Regions from separate parts of the Micromonospora sp. DT44 genome, predicted to be linked through region 1. Evidence: riboswitches for the same ligand, from Rfam matches in the RefSeq annotation. Region 1 holds a riboswitch; the other holds the start of a gene.
The links. A riboswitch is a leader RNA that binds a small molecule or an ion and turns the genes downstream of it on or off. The one in region 1 is predicted to bind cobalamin.
Positions count from the first base shown of each region.

Region 2: linked by a shared signal. The riboswitch ahead of cobN (cobaltochelatase subunit CobN) and the one ahead of ACLQ25_RS09075 (CbtB domain-containing protein) in region 1 are both predicted to bind cobalamin.

Region 1 covers NZ_JBNCKS010000011.1:134,999-140,396, forward strand. Annotated here, with positions in the region: gene ACLQ25_RS09065 (histidine phosphatase family protein) at 1-489, opposite strand, end outside; gene ACLQ25_RS09070 (CbtA family protein) at 486-1,286, opposite strand; gene ACLQ25_RS09075 (CbtB domain-containing protein) at 1,277-1,480, opposite strand; cobalamin riboswitch at 1,516-1,655, opposite strand; cobalamin riboswitch at 1,799-2,012, shown strand; gene ACLQ25_RS09080 (ribonucleoside-diphosphate reductase subunit alpha) at 2,207-4,534, shown strand; gene ACLQ25_RS09085 (ribonucleotide-diphosphate reductase subunit beta) at 4,585-5,398, shown strand, end outside.
Region 2 covers NZ_JBNCKS010000006.1:1,421-15,316, forward strand. Annotated here, with positions in the region: gene ACLQ25_RS04905 (hypothetical protein) at 79-414, shown strand; gene ACLQ25_RS04910 (inositol monophosphatase family protein) at 437-1,243, opposite strand; gene ACLQ25_RS04915 (DUF5919 domain-containing protein) at 1,240-2,124, opposite strand; cobalamin riboswitch at 2,888-3,064, shown strand; gene cobN (cobaltochelatase subunit CobN) at 3,329-6,997, shown strand; gene ACLQ25_RS04925 (magnesium chelatase subunit D family protein) at 6,994-9,201, shown strand; gene cobO (cob(I)yrinic acid a,c-diamide adenosyltransferase) at 9,278-9,889, shown strand; gene ACLQ25_RS04935 (cobyrinate a,c-diamide synthase) at 9,886-11,247, shown strand; gene cobI (precorrin-2 C(20)-methyltransferase) at 11,244-12,017, shown strand; gene cobM (precorrin-4 C(11)-methyltransferase) at 12,014-12,838, shown strand; gene ACLQ25_RS04950 (cobalt-precorrin-5B (C(1))-methyltransferase) at 12,835-13,896, shown strand, end outside.

The sequences.
Region 1 (5,398 bases):
CGCCAGCGGCAGATCCAGGGCGTGCACGAGCGCCACCCGGATCACCAGCGGGTGCGTGACGGCGGTGACCCGTCGGCCGACGTCGCGTTGCGCGTCCAGCCACCGACCGACGCGCTGGCGCACCGCGACGATCGACTCACCGCCGTGCGGCGCGGCGTCCGGCGTGGACAGCCACTCGCGTAGCGCGTCCGGCCGCTCCGCCGCGATCTCCGCGAGGGGTCGGCCCGACCAGTCGCCGTAGTCACAGTCGGCCAGGGCCGCCTCGATGGTGGGCGCGAGCCCGAGAACCTCGGCGGTCTCGACGGCCGCCGCCGCGGGGCTGGACAGGCACGCCACCGGGTCGCCTTCGCGACGGCCCGCACCAGCGGGGGACTGGGCGAGGGCGGCACGCCGGCCGCCCTCGTCCAGGCTGTCGTTCCCGCCGAACCGGGCCTGCCGCAGGGCGGCGGTGTGACCGTGGGCGACCAGCCGCAGGCTGGTGGCGCTCACCCGGCCAGTCGTGCGTCGGCGACCGTGCGCTGGCGGTGCATCAGGGCGGCGAAGAGCAGGCCGATCCCGGTCCACAGCACCATCTGGGTGCCGAGCGAGGCGAGTCGGAAGCTCCACAGCAGCGTCGCGGGGAAGTCGCCGGGGACCTCCTGGAACGACGGCAGCACCACATAGGACACGACGGTGACCAGCAGGAAACCGCCGACCGCAGCGCTGGCCCGCAGCCACACCGGCGCGTGCTCACCCACCGACCGGTAGCCGAGCGAACCGGACCAGACCGCGACCAGGCCGAGTACCACCATCAGCAGGTAGGTGACCGTGCGCTGGTTGATGGTGGACGGGTCGCCGACGGCCGGCGGATTCGGCGGGTACTTGAGGAACGGCACGATCACCGCGCCGAGTAGCGCACCGCCGGCCAGCAACAGCCCGGACCGCCCGTCGTCTGCGGTCCGCCGACGACGGCCCAGCAGGACGTACGCGCTGGCCAGCAGGCCGCCCATGGCGGCGCCGAAGAGGCCGGTGGCCAGGAACAGGCCGCCGCGTTGGGCGTTGCGGCCGACCAGGGCCTCCTCGCCGTGCTGGTGCCCGTCGGCGGTGGCCTCGGCGTGCTGGTGCCCGTCGGCGGCGGGCTCAGCCTGGGTGGCCGCCTCCTCGATGGCGATGGCCGCCTCGACGTGTGGTTCGCCGACGACGAAGGCGAACGTCCCGGCCAGCAGGCCGGCCACCAGGCCGGCGAGGAGCCCGCGCAGCAGGACCGTGACGAACGTGGGTGCGGTGCCGGTGCCGGTCAGTGGCACGGGACACCGAGCAGGTGCCGGCCGTCGTGCATCAGCTCGTGCAGGTACATCCCGCTGCGCGAGACCGCCCCCTGGTCAAAGGCGACGAGGTAGGTCAGCAGGGCGAGCACGGCGACGGTGGCCAGGACGGTCCACAGGAGACGGGTCGGGACAGCGGGGTGCGCCAGCGGCTGGCTGGAAGTGGAGCTGGACATGCGTGAACGAACCTCCTCGGGGATGACGCGTCCCCATCGCAAGGCTGCGGACGACCGAGCGTCCTGGCTCGCGCCCCCCGGGCTGGGGGCCGCTCACAGTGGCGCGACCGCGCCGGATTCTCACCGGCTTCCCTCGCGTCGCCGCAGATAGTGGGTCGACCGTATCGGTGCCGGTTCGCCTCGGTCAAGCCGTTGGCGACGGTCGGGGCGTCACCGCCCCGTCGGCCGGCTCCGAGCCGATCGACGAGGGTCGTCATCGTCGACCGCGACACGCCGAACCCGACATGTGGGGTGTGACAAACGAGCTCGCCCCTATATATGGTGTCGACCGCAGCTGGTTCGGCCACTCCTGGCGAGTGTTCGAGGCAAGAGGGAACCCGGTGGAAGTCCGGGACTGTCCCGCAGCGGTGAGTGGGAACGACCGCCGTCATCAGCACTGGGCCACCGGCCTGGGAAGCGACGGCCAGTAGGTGACCGGGCAGGCCCGGTCGCGCCCGCGAGTCCGAAGACCTGCCAGCGCACCGCGCACCCGAACCTCGGGTGCGCGGCGGTCCGAGGCCGCGTGGAACGGCTGACGCCACCTGACCCACGCTCGCGCTGGCGTGGCGTCGACGGCGTCCGTCTCCCCGCGTCCGAGGGCCCTTGAGGTCTCGAACTCCCGAGGAGTGAGTGGTGACAGTCACCCAGGTGGTCCCGGTCAGCGGCGAGGCCGCGCGGCGGACCCCGATGCAGGTGCGCAAGCGCGACGGCGGCACCGAACCCGTGGACGTGAACAAGATTGTCCGGGCGGTCGAGCGGTGGGCCGACGATCTCACCGACGTCGACCCGATGCGGGTGGCCACCCGCACGATCAGCGGCCTGTACGACGGCGCGACGACCGCCGAACTGGACCGGCTCTCCATCCAGACCGCCGCCGAGATGATCGGTACGGAGCCGCAGTACTCGCGCCTGGCCGCGCGGCTGTTGGCCGGCTACGTCGACAAGGAGGTGCGGCGCCAGGGCATCACCTCGTTCAGCGCGGCGATCCGGGCCGGCCACGCCGAGGGTCTGATCGGTGACGAGACCGCCGCGTTCGTCGCCGCGCACGCGAAGACGTTCGACGACGCCGTCGACGCCGACGGCGACCGTCGCTTCGAGTACTTCGGCCTGCGCACCGTCTACGACCGGTACCTGCTGCGTCACCCCACCTCAAGGCTGGTGCTGGAGACCCCGCAGTACTGGCTGCTGCGGGTGGCCTGCGGCCTGTCCCGTACGCCAGACGAGGCGGTCGACTTCTACCGGCTGATGTCCAGTCTCGCCTATCTGCCCAGCTCGCCGACCCTGTTCAACTCCGGCACCCGACACACCCAGATGTCCTCGTGCTATCTCGTGGACTCGCCGCGCGACGAACTGGACTCGATCTACGCGCGCTACGCCCAGGTCGCCAACCTGTCCAAGTTCGCCGGTGGCATCGGCATTGCGTTCTCCCGGATCCGGTCCCGCGGCGCGCTGATCCGGGGCACGAACGGGCAGTCCAACGGCATCGTGCCGTTCCTGCGCACACTGGACGCGAGCGTCGCGGCGGTCAACCAGGGCGGGCGGCGCAAGGGCGCGGCCTGCGTCTACCTGGAGCCGTGGCACCCGGACATCGAGGAGTTCCTCCAGCTACGGGACAACACGGGCGAGGACGCCCGTCGTACGCACAATCTCAACCTGGCCAACTGGGTCCCGGACGAGTTCATGCGCCGGGTCGAGGCCGACGAGATGTGGTCGCTGTTCGACCCCGACGAGGTGCCCGAACTGCCCGACCTGTGGGGCGAGCGGTTCGACGCCGCGTACCGGGCCGCCGAGGCGCAGGGCCGCTACGTGCGGCAGCTGCCGGCCCGCGAGCTGTACGGGAAGATGATGCGGACCCTGGCCCAGACCGGCAACGGCTGGATGACCTTCAAGGACGCCGCCAACCGGTTGTGCAACCAGACGGCCGAGCCGGGGAACGTGGTGCACCTCTCCAACCTCTGCACCGAGATCATCGAGGTGTCCAGCGACGACGAGACCGCCGTGTGCAACCTCGGCTCGGTGAACGTCGCCGCCCATCTGACCGATGACGGCATCGACTGGGAACGGCTGCGCGCCACGGTCCGGACGGCGGTGACGTTCCTCGACCGGGTCATCGACATCAACTACTACCCGACCCCGCAGGCGGCGGCGAGCAACCCCCGCTGGCGGCCGGTCGGGCTCGGGCTGATGGGGTTGCAGGACGTGTTCTTCGCGCTGCGGCTGCCGTTCGACGCGCCGGCCGCGCGGGAGCTGTCCACGCGGATCAGCGAGGAGCTGTACCTGACCGCGCTGGAGACCTCCGCCGACCTGGCCCGCGAGTTCGGCGCCCACCCGGCGTTCGCGCAGACCCGGGCCGCCCGGGGCCAGCTCCAACCCGACCTCTGGGGCGTTGAGGGTACCCAGACCGCGCGCTGGAGCGCGCTGCGTCAGCAGGTGCGGGAGTACGGGCTGCGCAACTCGCTGCTGGTGGCGGTCGCGCCCACCGCGACGATCGCGTCGATCGCCGGCTGCTACGAGTGCGTCGAGCCGCAGGTGTCCAACCTGTTCAAGCGCGAGACGCTCTCGGGGGAGTTCCTCCAGGTCAACACCGCTCTTGTCCGCGAGTTGAAGGCCCGCGGCCTGTGGACGGAGCAGATCCGGTCGGCGATCAAGCGGGCCGAGGGCTCGGTGCAGTCCGTCGTGGAGCTGCCGGCCGACGTGCGGGAGCTGTTCCGTACCGCGTGGGAGCTGCCGCAGCGTGCGCTGATCGATCTGGCCGCCGCCCGCGCGCCGTTCATCGACCAGTCCCAGTCGCTGAACCTGTTCCTGGCCTCGCCCACCATCGGCAAGCTCTCCTCGATGTACCTGTACGCCTGGAAGACCGGTCTGAAGACCACCTACTACCTGCGGTCCCGGCCGGCCACCCGGATCCAGCAGGCCACCGTCAGCGCGGTGACGCCCGTTGTCCCCGTCGCGGTCGATGCCGACGCGTTGGCCTGCTCGCTGGAGAACCCCGAGTCGTGTGAGGCGTGCCAGTGACCGTCGCCGACACCACCACCGACAGCACCATCGACGCGAGGACCACGCACATGCTGCTCGACCCCGGGATGGACCTGACTCTCCGTCCGATGCGCTACCCGCACTTCTTCGACCGGTTCCGGGACGCCATCCGCAACACCTGGACGGTCGAGGAGGTCGACCTGCACACCGACCTCGCCGACCTGGACCGTCTGTCGCCGGCCGAGCGGCACCTGGTCAGCCGCCTCGTCGCGTTCTTCGCCACCGGCGACACGATCGTCGCCAACAACCTCGTGCTCAACCTGTACCAGCACGTCAACAGTCCCGAAGGTCGGCTCTACCTGTCCCGGCAACTCTTCGAGGAGGCCGTACACGTCCAGTTCTACCTGAACCTGCTCGACACGTACGTGCCCGACGAGACCGAGCGGTTCGAGGCCTTCGCCGCCATCGAGAACATCCCGTCGATCCGTCGCAAGGCCGAGTTCTGCTTCCGCTGGATCGACTCGCTGGGCGACCTGCCGGAGCTGCGTACCCGCGAGGACCGGCGGACCTTCCTGCTCAACCTGATCTGCTTCGCGGCCTGCATCGAGGGGTTGTTCTTCTACGGCGCGTTCGCGTACGTCTACTTCCTGCGTTCCCGTGGCCTGCTGCACGGGCTGGCGTCGGGGACCAACTGGGTGTTCCGCGACGAGTCCATGCACATGGCGTTCGCGTTCGACGTCGTCGACACCGTACGCGCCGAGGAGCCGGATCTGTTCGACGACGACCTGGCCGACCAGGTCCGCCGGATGCTCGCCGAGGCGGTCGAGTGCGAGGTCCAGTTCGCCGAGGACCTGGTGGGCCAGGGGGTGCCCGGTCTCACCCTGGCGGACATGCGCCAGTACC
Region 2 (13,896 bases), on a different contig from region 1:
TTTCTCCCACCCGTCGTGCAGCCGATTGCCAGGAATCGGTGCTGAACTGGGAGTGGTGTCGAAGGAGAGGGGCTGGGCATGGGCTGGTTCAACCGGCGGTCTCGCCGCGGCGAGGCGACCCCGACGAAGCTGGACCGTGAGGCCACCCGGGAGGACCTCGCCGCGCTGGAGGCGTTCGTCACCAGTCGGCGGGGTGTGGAGTTCTACCTGGAACCGGAGACCACCGCCACCGACACCACCGTGGTCGCGATCGCCCACGACGGGGAGTGGATCCGTCGCCGCACCGGCACACCCCGGGCGGCGGGCGACATCGCCCGCAAGCACGCGGTGCCGCTGTACGAGGCGGCCCGCACCGGCTATCCGGAGCGGATGCGGGTGTGGAACCGGGCACACCCGGAGCGCCGCGCCCGCTGAGCCGGTCCGGCCGTGAGCGGGCTCAAGCGGGTTTCGCCTGTGTGAGTGATCGCTGGATGAGCGTGAGGACGGGTGGAAGGATCAGCTTGCCCCCACCGATCGTGGCGGCAGCGTTCACGTCGTGGGGCGTGCCGTCGATGTCGACCACCAGCGCGCCAGCCTCTCTGGCGATGACGACGCCCGCGACGGTGTCCCACGGGTTGTTGTTGAGCATGACGAACGCGTCGATCCGGCCGTGAGCCAACCAGACGAGGTCGATTGCGGCTGACCCGTGCATGCGTATCCGTTGGACGTGCCGGGTGAGTTGCTCGGTGATGGCAAGCCGCTCGGTGTTCTTCCGGCTGGCCTCGGCACCGACCGCATAGTCGCCGATGGCGACGACGGCGTCCCGGAGATCGGTGATCTGGCTGGCGCGGATGCGTCGGTTGTCGGCGTAGGCGCCGTGCCCCTGCACGGCGTGGTAGCGGCTACCGAGGAACGGGAGGTCGATGACACCAAGGACGGCGTGTGTGCGGTGGATGAGGCCGAGAGAGATCGCGCACAGGGGCGAGCCGTGGATGAAGTTCACGGTGCCGTCGACTGGATCGAGCGCCCAGGTCAGTGCGCTGGTGTCGCCGCTGCTGCCGTACTCCTCGCCGAGGAAACCGATGTCAGGCGCCTTGGCGGCCAGGTGCTCGCGGACCGCTCGCTCGATGGCGTAATCCACGTCCGAGGCCATGTCGCGGTCACCCTTGAACGTCAAAGCACCGGGCTGAAGCTTCCGCATCAGGTCGTGTGCCAGGTCAACGGCCTCCTGTGCGAGAGGGAGGAGGTGCGCGTAGTCGGTCATAGCTGGCGGCTGCGCTCCCACAGCGAGGTGAACATCTCATCGAATATCGGATAGAGACCGGAGGGGCTGGCGCTGCGCTCGATGACCAGCGTCGGGCAGTCCACCCCGCGCATCTGCGGTAGGTAGTGCTGGACAACGCAGAGGCGACCATCGATCAAGAGGACGTTGGCGCGAATGGACTCGTCGTAGACGCCGATGGCGAGGTTGTCTCGGGCATCCGCGGGGAGCCGGTCACGAATGCGGCGAGCCAGGTTCTGGATGTTGAGTTCGGTGAGCGCGCTGAGGTGTCCGTCTGGATAGTCGTCCTCCCGCTCCTGCCGCCTGATCACCTCGCCGGCCGGGTCAAGGAACAGGCAACGGAGGCGGGTGCCGGCGGCGAGGAGTTTCAGGAGGCGATTGTCGCCGTACTGCTGACAGATGAGGTTGAGTGACAGGCCGGACGCTCGGATGTCCGTGGCATGGTCGAAAAGGGCTCGCGGGGGCAGCTCCGCCATGAAATCTGATCGGCTGGAATAAATCGCGCGGACATCAGCACAGCGGTCCCGTCCTGCCGTGCTGACCTGGTGTCCGGCGAGGTCAGTGGCCGGCTCGCGTTCGCCGAGGAGAAGCGCCATGCGTGCGTGGCGTGGCATGGACAAGCCGGTGCAGATGCGGGTGAGGACATCAATGCTGCTGACCCGGCGGGCACCGCTGGTGATCTCGCTGATCTGAGCCTGGCTGAGGCCGGTGGCGACGCCGAGAGTGGTTTGGCTGGCGCGGGTGGCTCGCTGGACGAGGCGGAATACCTGAGCGACGTCGCGAGCGGCCAAGGCATCGAGCATGTCGGTGCTGTCCCAGAGCAGGTCGTCAGTGGTGAGCGCGGCAGTTGTGCGGACGCTCACGGCTGGCTCCCTTCCTGCCCGAGGGCCGAGGGCCGAGGGCCAGCTTATCCAGTAGCGGAACGGCATGCCGGCAGGACATCCGGTCGGCGGATGAAAGTTATCCATCGAGGAATCACCCACTGTGATGGATCGCGGTGGTCGTGGTGAGCAGGGTCAGGGGTGTGAGCCCACGGTCCCGCCCGCACCTGCCCACGCGTCCCGCGTGGTTGTGCCGCAACTGCGCCGCCGCGTGGCCATGTTCCCGCGCGCAACTCGATCTCGTCGCCGAGTTCTACGGCCACTCGCTGGCGCCTGGCCCTCTACCTGACGTCCTGCATGAACGAGGCCATCCACGACTTGTATGGTCTCGGCGGGCGCCCCGACCTTGCCCTGATGCACGCGCGTTTCCTCGGCTGGCTGTCGATGACCCGCCGGCCGCGCCCCTCTCAGCGAGAGTGACCCAGGCCGATCACGTGTCCGCTCCTTGGCGCCCGCCGGCGTCCGGAACGGATACGGACCTGGGGCCGGGCCCACCCGGAACGTCACGTCGCCGGCTGGGCGTCCATGACCCCCTCCCGCGGGGCGAATCGTCTATGACATCAGCTCCAAAGGGCCCGTACACACACTGCCCCGCCGTGGGATCACCGCGCCGTCGACGAACCAGTTCGGCTGCCCGCCACTGCGGCACGACGCAACCCTCCGCGCCGATATATCCGCAGGTCAATGTGGCGAGCGTCGCCGGTCGACGCCGTGGTCCGCGTTGACCGGCGGTCGGCAGGTGTGGCAGCATTCGCGGCCTGACGGCAGTGAAGGAAGTCGGTGCGATTCCGACGCGGTCCCGCCACTGTCACCGGGGAGCGATCCCCCCTCGCGAGTCACGGCCGTGTGTCTGCGGCTGGAAGGCCGGGGGAGAGCGTCGATCCGGAAGCCAGGATACTTCGGCCGTCGGGACGTACCCCAGGGCGTGGACACCCGAGGAGGACCCGATGACGCATGGCGTCTCCATCATCGACGGCCGCTGCCGTCTCCCGCACCGCAGCCGTGCTCTCGCCGCGATGGGCATCGACTCCGTTCACCGCTGAGGTCCGCACCACGCCACCCGTCGCCGCCGGCCCCACGCCGGTGAGCGGTCCGGGTCGCGGTGCCCGCTGAACCCCGCGCCCACCCGCACGTCGTCGCCGAACCGCCTTCGCGAGCGCGCCGACGTTACTGTCCGGAGCCTGCCGTGCGCATTCTGCTGCTCTCCACCGCCGATACCGACCTGCTGGCCGCCCGCGCCAGCGACGCCGACTACCGGCTCGCCAATCCCGCCCGGGTGGCGGCCGACGAGGTGCCCGCCCTGCTCCACGGGGTCGACCTCGCCGTCGTACGCCTGCTCGGCGGTCGGCAGGCGTGGCCGGACGGCCTCGCCGCCGTGCTCGCCAGCGGCGTGCCCACGGTCGTCCTCGGCGGCGAGGCGCTGCCGGACGCGGAGCTGATGGCGGTCTCCACGGTGCCGTCCGGGGTGGTCGCCCAGGCCCTCGCGTACCTGGTCGAGGGTGGTCCGGACAATCTGGGGGAGCTGGCCCGGTTCCTCTCCGACACGGTCCTGCTCACCGGGGAGGGGTTCGCACCGCCCGCGCCGACCCCGGCCTACGGCGTGTACGGCGAGCACCCCACCGAACCGGATCGTCCCACCATCGGGATCGTCTTCTACCGGGCGCACGCCCTGGCCGGCAACACCGCGTTCGTCGATGTGCTGGCCGAGGCGGTGCGCGCGGCCGGCGGCAACCCACTGCCGATCTTCTGCGGCTCGCTGCGCGGGCTGACCACCGGCGCCGGCCCGCTCGGGCTGTTCGCCCGATGCGACGCGTTGCTGGTCACCGTCCTCGCGGCCGGCGGCGCGGTCGCGGCGGACGCCTCCTCCGGCGGCGACGAGGACGCCTGGGACGTCGGCGCGCTCGCCGCCCTGGACGTGCCGGTCATCCAGGCGCTCTGCCTCACCAGCACCCGGGAGCAGTGGGCGGCCAGCGACGCCGGGCTGTCCCCGTTGGACGCCGCGATGCAGGTGGCCATCCCCGAGTTCGACGGCCGGATCGTCACCGTGCCGTTCTCGTTCAAGCAGGTCGACGCCGACGGGCTCTCGGTGTACGCCGCCGACCCCGAGCGGGCCGCCCGCGTCGCCGGCATCGCGGTGCGTCACGCCCGGCTGCGGGACGTGCCGAACGCCGACAAGCGGATCGCTGTGGTGCTCAGCTCGTACCCCACCAAGCACTCGCGGGTCGGCAACGCCGTCGGGCTGGACACCCCGGCCTCGGCGGTCCGGCTGTTCGCCGCGCTCGCCGAGGCGGGCTACGACCTCGGGGACACGCCGCCGCCCACCGACGGTGACGCGCTGATCCACGCCCTGATCGCCGCCGGCGGGCACGACGTGGAGTGGCTCACCCCGGAACAGTTGGCCGCCGCCGAGGCCCGGATACCGGGGCAGACCTACCGGCGCTGGTTCGACCAGGTGCCAGCCGAACTGCGCGAGCGGATGCGGGAGCACTGGGGCGAGCCGCCCGGCGAGTTGTACACCGAGGGCGGCGACATCGTGCTGGCCGGGCTGCGCTTCGGCAACGTGGTGCTGCTGATCCAACCGCCGCGCGGTTTCGGGGAGAACCCGATCGCCATCTACCACGACCCGGACCTGCCGCCGAGCCACCACTACCTGGCCGCGTACCGCTGGCTCGCCGCGCCGGTCGCGGACGGCGGCTTCGGCGCGGACGCCGTGGTGCACCTGGGCAAGCACGGCACCCTGGAGTGGCTGCCCGGCAAGGGCCTCGGTCTGGCCGCCGACTGCGCGCCCGACGCGGTCCTCGCGGACCTGCCGCTCGTCTACCCGTTCATCGTCAACGACCCCGGCGAGGGCACCCAGGCCAAGCGGCGGGCGCACGCCGTGGTCGTCGACCACCTGGTGCCGCCGATGGCCCGCGCCGAAACCTACGGCGACCTGGCCAAACTGGAGCAACTGCTCGACGAGTACGCCACCGTGCAGGCGCTCGACCCGGCCAAGGTGCCGACCGTGCGGGCGCAGATCTGGGATCTGGTCCGCGCCGCCGAGCTGCACCACGACCTGCACACCGAGGCGATGCCCGACGCGGACGACTTCGACGACTTCGTGCTGCACCTCGACGGCTACCTGTGCGAGGTCAAGGACGTACAGATCCGCGACGGGCTGCACATCCTCGCCGACGCGCCCACCGGAGAGCCCCGCGTCAACCTGGTCCTCGCGGTGCTGCGCGCCCCCCAGATCTGGGGCGGCGCCCAGGCCCTGCCCGGCCTGCGGCAGGCCCTCGCGGCCGCGTACGCCCTCGACGAACAGGACATGCTCGCGACGCCGGGCCAGCGGGTCGCCCTCCCGGCCGCGTTGACCGACACGGTTGACGGGCCGGCCGGTACCGCCGCCGACGCCATCGACCTGATCGAAGCCCTCGCCCGGCGGCTCGTCGTCGGCATGGAGACCCTGGGCTGGACCGCCGACACGGCCGAGGCGGTCGTCGCCGAGGTGGCCGGCCAGCCGATCCCGGACGTCGCCGCGGTGCTGCGGTTCGCCGCCACCGAGCTGGTGCCCCGGCTGGAGCGCACCACCGACGAGCTGCGCAACACCCTCGGCGCGCTCGACGGTCGGTTCGTGCCGCCCGGCCCGTCCGGCTCGCCCACCCGGGGCCTGGTCAACGTGCTGCCCACCGGCCGGAACTTCTACTCCGTCGACCCGAAGGCCATTCCCAGCCGCAACGCCTGGGACGTCGGCGTGGCCCTGGCCGACTCGCTGCTGGCCCGGCACCTCGCCGACACCGGGGCGTACCCCCGCTCGGTGGGGTTGACCGTGTGGGGCACCAGCGCCATGCGGACGCAGGGCGACGACATCGCCGAGGTGCTCGCGCTGCTGGGCTGTCGGCCGGTGTGGGACGAGCGGTCCCGGCGGGTCACCGGTGTCGAGGTAGTGCCGACGGCCGAGCTGGGTCGGCCCCGCGTCGACGTCACCGTGCGCATCTCCGGGTTCTTCCGCGACGCGTTCCCGCACGTGGTGGCGCTGCTCGACGACGCCGTCCGGCAGGTCGCCGCGCTGAACGAGCCGGACGAGGACAACTACCTGCGGGCGCACGTCGCCGCCGACCTCGCCGAGCACGGCGACGAGCGGCGGGCCACCGCCCGCATCTTCGGCTCCAAGCCCGGCGCGTACGGGGCGGGACTCCTGCCGCTGATCGACGCCCGGACCTGGCGCAGCGACGCCGACCTGGCCGAGGTGTACGCGGTCTGGGGCGGCTACGCGTACGGCCGGGGCCTGGACGGGCGGGAGGCGCGCGCCGACATGGAACGCTCGTTCGCGCGGATTTCGGTCGCGGTGAAGAACCAGGACACCCGCGAGCACGACATCGTCGACTCCGACGACTACTTCCAGTACCACGGCGGGATGGTGGCGATGGTCCGCCACCTCACCGGCACGTCCCCCGAGGCGTACGTGGGTGACTCGGCCATGCCGCACGACGTACGGACCCGCACGCTGGGCGAGGAGACCCGGCGGGTGTTCCGGGCCCGGGTGGTCAACCCGAAATGGATCGCCGCGATGCGCCGGCACGGCTACAAGGGCGCGTTCGAGCTGGCGGCCACGGTGGACTACCTGTTCGGCTACGACGCCACCGCCGGTGTGGTGGACGACTGGATGTACGAGCACCTGGCCGCCGCCTACCTGTTCGACGACACCACCCGGGAGTTCCTGGAGCAGTCCAACCCGTGGGCGTTGCGCGGCATCACCGAGCGGCTGTTGGAGGCCGCCGACCGGGGCCTGTGGGCCAAGCCCGAGCCGGCCACCCTGGAGCGCCTGCGCGACACGTACCTGGCCAGCGAGGGCGACTTGGAGGACCGGGCATGACTTACCCGTTCAGTGCGGTGCTCGGCATGGCCGACATGCGGCTGGCGTTGCTGCTCAACGCCGTGTCGCCGGCGATCGGCGGGGTCCTCGTGCGGGGTGAGAAGGGGACCGCGAAGTCCACCGCCGTCCGCGCGCTCGCCGCGCTGCTGCCCCCGGTACGGCGGGTCGCCGGCTGCCGCTTCGGGTGTGATCCGGCCGAACCCGACCCGGGCTGCCCGGACGGGCCGCACCCGGTCGGGGCGGCCGCCGAGACCGGCCCGGCGCGCCTCGTCGAACTGCCCGTCGGCGCGGCCGAGGACCGGGTCGTCGGGTCGCTGGACCTGGAGAAGGCCCTCGGCGAGGGCGTACGCGCCTTCGAACCGGGCCTGCTCGCCGCCGCCCACCGGGGCGTGCTCTACGTGGACGAGGTCAACCTGCTGCACGACCACCTCGTCGACCTGCTGCTGGACGCGGCGGCGATGGGCCGCAGCCACGTCGAGCGCGAGGGCGTCTCGGTCAGCCACGCCGCCCGGTTCCTGCTGGTCGGCACGATGAACCCGGAGGAGGGGGAGCTGCGCCCGCAGCTGCTCGACCGGTTCGGGCTGACCGTGGAGGTGAACGCCAGCCGGGACCCGGAGATCCGGGTCGAGGTCGTGCGCCGTCGGCTCGCCGCCGACGCCGACCCGGCCGGGTTCGCCGCCCGCTGGGCCGACGCCGACGCCGAGATCGCCGCCCAGGTGGCCGCCGCCCGCCGCCGGCTTCCCGGGGTACGCCTGCCGGACGCCGCGCTGCGGCAGATCGCCGAGGTGTGCGCGGCGTTCGATGTGGACGGGATGCGCGCCGACATCGTCACCGCGCGAACCGCTCTCGCCCACGCCGCCTGGCACGGCCGGGACCGGGTCACCAGCGACGACGTCCGGGTGGCGGCCCGGCTCGCCCTGCCGCACCGTCGCCGCCGCGACCCGTTCGACACGCCGGGGCTGGACGAGAAGCGCCTCGACGAGGCGCTGCAACGGGCCCAGGACGCCCATCCCGACGACCCGGACGACGACGGCCGTCCGGACGACGGCGGCTCCGCTGGCCCGCGCCCCGACGGTCCCGATGGTGGCGGCCCGGGCGGCGGTGGGGGCGGTGCGGGCGACTCCGACGACGGGCACCGCGTCGATGGGAACGGACCGCAGGGTCCGGGCCGCGACGGCGCCGACCTCGACGCGAACGGCGTGGACGCTCCGGAGCAACACGGGGCTGGTGGCAGCGGGGATGAGCGCGACACCGAGCCCGAGCCGCATTCCGCCGACGCCCGCATGGGCGAGCCCTCCGACCGTTCGCAGGCCGACGGTCAGGGCACGCGTCGTCGGCGCCCCGGGGGCGTGGGGCCGAGCGACGCCGGAAACGATCGGGACTGGGACGGCGGAGCGGTGGCCGTACCCCGGGGTGGTCTGCGGGCCCGGCTCCTCACCGCGCCCGGCGTCGGTGACGGGGTGCCGGGCCGGCGCTCCCGGGCGCGGACCGGGCGGGGCCGCACCACCGGGGCCCGGGTGCCGGCGGGCCGGGTGGGCGCGCTGCACCTGCCGGCGACGGTTCGCGCCGCCGCGCCGCACCAGGCGGCCCGGGGTCGGCTCACCGGGCCGTTGCGGCTGCGCCCGGAGGACCTGCGGGAGGCGGTCCGGGAGGGGCGCGAGGGCAACCTGGTGCTGTTCGTGGTGGACGCGAGCGGCTCGATGGGCGCCCAGCAGCGGATGGTCACCGTGAAGGACGCGGTGCTCGCCCTGCTCACCGACGCGTACCAGCGGCGGGACAAGGTCGCGGTGATCGCGTTCCGGGGCACCGGCGCGCGGACGCTGCTGCCGGCCACCTCCTCGGTGCTGGCCGCGTCGACCCGCCTGGCCGAACTGCCGACCGGCGGGCGGACGCCACTGGCCGAGGGCCTGCTCGCCGCCGCGGACCTGCTGCGGGTGGAGCGCCTGCGCGATCCGAAGCGTCGCCCCCTGGTCCTCGTCGTCACCGACGGCAGAGCTACCGCCGGCACCCGCCCGCTCGACCGGGCGGCAGGCGCGGCGGCGGTCCTCGCGGCGACGGGTGCCCCCTGCGTGGTCGTCGACTGCGAGAGCGGCCCGATCCGCCTCAACCTGGCCGCCCGCCTGGCAACCCAGCTGAGTGCCCCCGTACACGCCCTGACCACCCTGACCCACCCCCGCGATCTTGCACTTTCGGTGGCGACATGAAGGGACGAAACGCGCAGATGACCGACAGAAACTGCAAGATCGCGGGACGCATGGACACGGGACGGGGGATGGGCTGATGCCGCAGGGACAGCCGAGCCACGTGCCCGCTGACGGGTTGACGACGCGGCAGCGGCGGAATCGACCGCTACTGATCGTCCACACCGGACAGATGAAGGGGAAGTCGACGGCCGCCTTCGGGCTGGCGCTGCGGGCCTGGACGGCCGGCCTGCCGATCGGCGTCTTCCAGTTCGTCAAGAGCGCCAAGTGGCGGGTGGGGGAGGAGAACGCCTTCCGCGCCCTCGGCGAGGTGCACGAGCGTACCGGCCAGGGCGCCCCCGTGGCCTGGCACAAGATGGGTGAGGGCTGGTCCTGGATCCAGCGCGGCGGCGAGGCCGACCACGCCGCCGACGCCCTGGAGGGGTGGCGGCAGATCCAGCGGGACCTGGCCGCCGAGCGGTACGGGCTGTACGTGCTGGACGAGTTCACCTACCCGATGAAGTGGGGCTGGGTGGACGTGGACGAGGTGGTCGCCACCCTGGCCGACCGGCCCGGCTTCCAGCACGTCGTCATCACCGGCCGCGACGCCGACCCGCGCCTGGTCGCCGCCGCCGATCTGGTCGCCGAGCTGACCAAGGTCAAGCACCCGATGGACGCCGGTCAGAAGGGCCAGAAGGGCATCGAGTGGTGACCGCCCCCGCCGAACCGTTGTCGCTGCCCCGGGTGGTGGTCGCCGCGCCGGCCAGCGGCCACGGCAAGACGACGGTCGCCACCGGGCTGCTCGCCGCGCTGCGTCGACGCGGCCTCACGGTCAGCCCGCACAAGGTCGGCCCGGACTACATCGACCCCGGCTACCACGCCCTCGCCGCCGGCCGGCCCGGTCGCAACCTCGACCCGTTCCTGGTCGGGCCCGAGCGGATCACCGGCCTGCTGCGGCACGGCGCGAGCGTCCCCACGCCCGCCGACATCGCCGTCATCGAGGGCGTCATGGGCCTGCACGACGGCGCGGTGGGTCGCCGCGACTTCGCCTCCACGGCGCACGTCGCCCGGCTCGTCGACGCGCCCGTGCTGCTGGTGCTGGACACCACCGCGCAGGGCCGCTCCGCCGCCGCGCTGACCCTCGGCATGGCCGCGTTCGACCCCGCCGTACGGATCGGCGGCGTGATCCTCAACCGGGTCGGCTCGCCCCGGCACGAGAGCCTGCTGCGCGACGCCCTCGCCGAGGTGGGCGTACCGGTGCTCGGGGCCGTCACCCGCGCCGCCGAGGTCGCCGCGCCAGCCCGGCACCTCGGGCTGGTGCCGGTCGCCGAGCGGGCCCCCGAGTCCCTGGCGATCGTCACCGCCCTCGCCGAACTGGTCGAGGCCACCGTCGACCTCGACGCCGTCCTCGACCTGGCCCGGACCGCGCCGCTGCTGACCGTCCCGGCCTGGGACCCGGTCCAGGCCGTCGGTGGGCCGGCCGGCGTCGGGCGGCCACGTGTCGCGCTCGCCGGTGGTCCGGCCTTCACCTTCTCGTACGCCGAGACCGCCGAACTGCTCGTCGCGGCCGGCGCGGACGTCGTCACCGTCGATCCGCTGCGCGACCCGTCGCTGCCCGCCGGCACCCGCGCGGTGGTGATCGGCGGCGGCTTCCCGGAGGCGTACGCCGAGGCGCTGGCCGGCAACGGCACGCTCCGCGCCGAGCTGGCCGACTTCGACGGGCCGATCGTGGCCGAGTGCGCCGGGCTGCTCTACCTCGGGCGGTCCCTGGACGGCGTACCCATGTGCGGCCGGCTGGACCTGACCGCCCGGATGACCGGCCGGCTCACCCTCGGCTACCGCGAGGCGGTGGCCGTCACCGACTCACCGGTGGCCCGGACGGGCGAGCCGGTACGCGGCCACGAGTTCCACCGCACCACCACCGACCCGGGGCACGGCGAGGCGCCGGCGTGGCGCTGGAACGACACCGAGCACGGCTTCGTCGACGGCCGGGTGCACGCCTCCTACCTGCACACCCACTGGGCCGGGCACCCCGCGGCGGCCCGCCGGCTGGTCGAGGCGGCCCGATGACCGCCACGCTGACCGGCGTCGGCGTCGGACCTGGGGACCCGGAACTGCTCACCGTCAAGGCGGTGCGGGTCCTGCGCGAGGCCGACGTGGTCTTCGTACCCGTGATGGCGGACCGGGCCGGGACCAGCGCGACGACCGGTCCGACGCCCCCGGGCGCGGACGCCGGGCGGGCCGAGGCGACCGTCCGGGAGTACGTCGCGGCGGACCGGCTGCGCCGGCTGCCGTTCGCCCTCGACGACCGGGGCGGGGTGACCGCCCGCCGCACGGCGGCCTGGGACGAGGCCGCCCGGACGGTCGTCGAGGCGATCGACGCGGGCGCGGGGTCGCTGGCGTTCGCGACCATCGGCGACCCCAACGTCTACTCCACCTTCGGCTACCTGGCGCAGAGCGTGCGGGCCCTGCGCCCCACCGTGCGGGTGGCGACGGTGCCCGGCGTCACCGCGATGCAGGAGTTGGCCGCGCGCAGCGGCACCCCGCTCGTGGAGGGACGCGAACCGCTCACGCTGCTGCCGGCCACCGCCGACCCCGCGCTGTTCGCCGACGCCCTCGCCGGGCCGGGCACCGTGGTCGTCTACAAGGGCTGGCGACGGCACCCCGAGTTGTTGGCCGAGCTGCGCCGGCAGGGCCGCCTCTCCGACGCCGTGCTCGGGCGTGCACTGGGCCTGCCCGGCGAACGGATCGGCCCGGTCGACGACGCCGTGCCCGATCTGCCCTACCTGTCCACGCTGCTGGTCCCCGCCCGGCGCGCCTACCGAGGAGGAAAACTGTGACCAGCGACGGCAAGGTGTGGTTCGTCGGCGCCGGCCCGGGAGCGGCGGACCTGCTGACCCTGCGGGCCGCCCGCGTGATCGCCACGGCGGACATCGTGATCTGGGCGGCCAGCCTGGTGCACGCCGACGTGCTCGACCACGCCCGCCCCGACGCGGAGGTGATCGACTCGTCGCAACTGCCCATCGAGGGGGTGCTGCCGCTCTACGAGCGCGCCGCCGCGCAGGGGCTGACCGTGGCGCGCATCCACTCCGGCGACCCGGCGTTGTGGGGCGCGGTGCAGGAGCAACTGGACCTGTGCCGGGCGCTCGACCTGGCCGTCGAGATCGTCCCCGGGGTGTCGTCGTTCACCGCCGTGGCCGCGATCGTCGGGCGGGAGTTGACCGTGCCCGAGGTCGCCCAGTCGGTGATCCTCACCCGCCTCGAAGGCGGCAAGACCCCCATGCCGCCCGGCGAGCGGGTCCGCGACTTCGCCCGACACGGCACCACGATGGCGCTGTTCCTCTCCGCCGCCCGCTCCGGGCAGGTGCAGGCCGAGCTGCTGGCCGGCGGCTACCCGGCGGACACCCCGGCCGTCGTGGCGTACCAGGCCACCTGGCCCGACGAGCTGGTCGTGACCTGCACGGTCGGCGCCCTGGAGGCCACGGTCAAGCGGCACAAGCTGTGGAAACACACCTTGTTCCTGGTCGGACCGGCCCTCGCCGCGACGGGCACCCGCTCACACCTCTACCACCCGGGGCACTTCCACACCTTCCGTCGCGCCGAACCGGCCGCCCGCGCCGAGCTGCGCCGCGCCCGCGCCGGAGAAACAGAAACCCCATGACGTACGCCGAGCCGCCGCTGCGCGAGCCGGACCTGCCGCGTACGGCGAAGGTCCGGCCCACCGCGCTACGTACCGGCTGGACGACCGGGGCGTGCGCGACCGCGGCAGCCAAGGCGGCGGTCACCGCCCTGGTCACCGGCGAGATCCAACCGGAGGTGGAGATCGGCCTGCCCGCCGGGCGACGGGTGCGCTTCCCGGTGGAACGCTGCGAGGTGACCGGCAGCCCACCGGTGCGCGCCGAGGCGGTGGTGGTCAAGGACGCCGGGGACGACCCGGACGTCACCCACGGCGCCGAGCTGACCGCCACCGTGGACTTCACGGACGCCCCGGGGCTGCGGTTGGCCGGTGGCGCCGGCGTCGGCACCGTCACCAAACCCGGCCTCGGGCTCGCCGTCGGTGGCCCGGCCATCAACGACACGCCCCGCCGGATGATCGGCGAGGCGGTGGCCGAGGTCGTCGACCTCACCGAGGTCGGTGTGCGCGTGGTCATCAGCGTGCCCCGGGGCGAGATCATGGCCCGCAAGACCACCAACCGGCGGCTCGGCATCCTCGGCGGCATCTCGATCCTCGGCACCACCGGAATCGTTCGGCCCTTCTCCACCGCCTCCTGGCGGGCCAGCGTCGTGCAGGCCGTGCACGTCATGGCCGCCCAGGGCGAGCGGACCGTGGTGCTGTGCACCGGTGGGCGTACCGAGCGGGCCGCCCGCGCGCTGCTGCCCGACCTGCCCGAGGTGTGCTTCGTCGAGGTGGGCGACTTCACCGGCGCGGCGGTCACCGCCGCCGTCGAGGACGCGATGACCGGCGTGGTCTTCGTCGGCATGGCCGGCAAGCTCGCCAAGCTCGCCGCCGGCATCCTCATGACCCACTACACCCGATCCAAGGTGGACCTGTCCCTGCTCGGCGCGGTGACCGCCGACGCCGGTGGCGATCCGGCGCTCGTCGCCGCCGTGACCGAGGCCAACACCGGGCGGCACGCGTACGAGCTCTGGGAGGCCACCGGCCTGCTCGGCGCGGCCGGAGACCTGCTCTGCCAACGGGTCCAGGCGGTGCTGCGACGC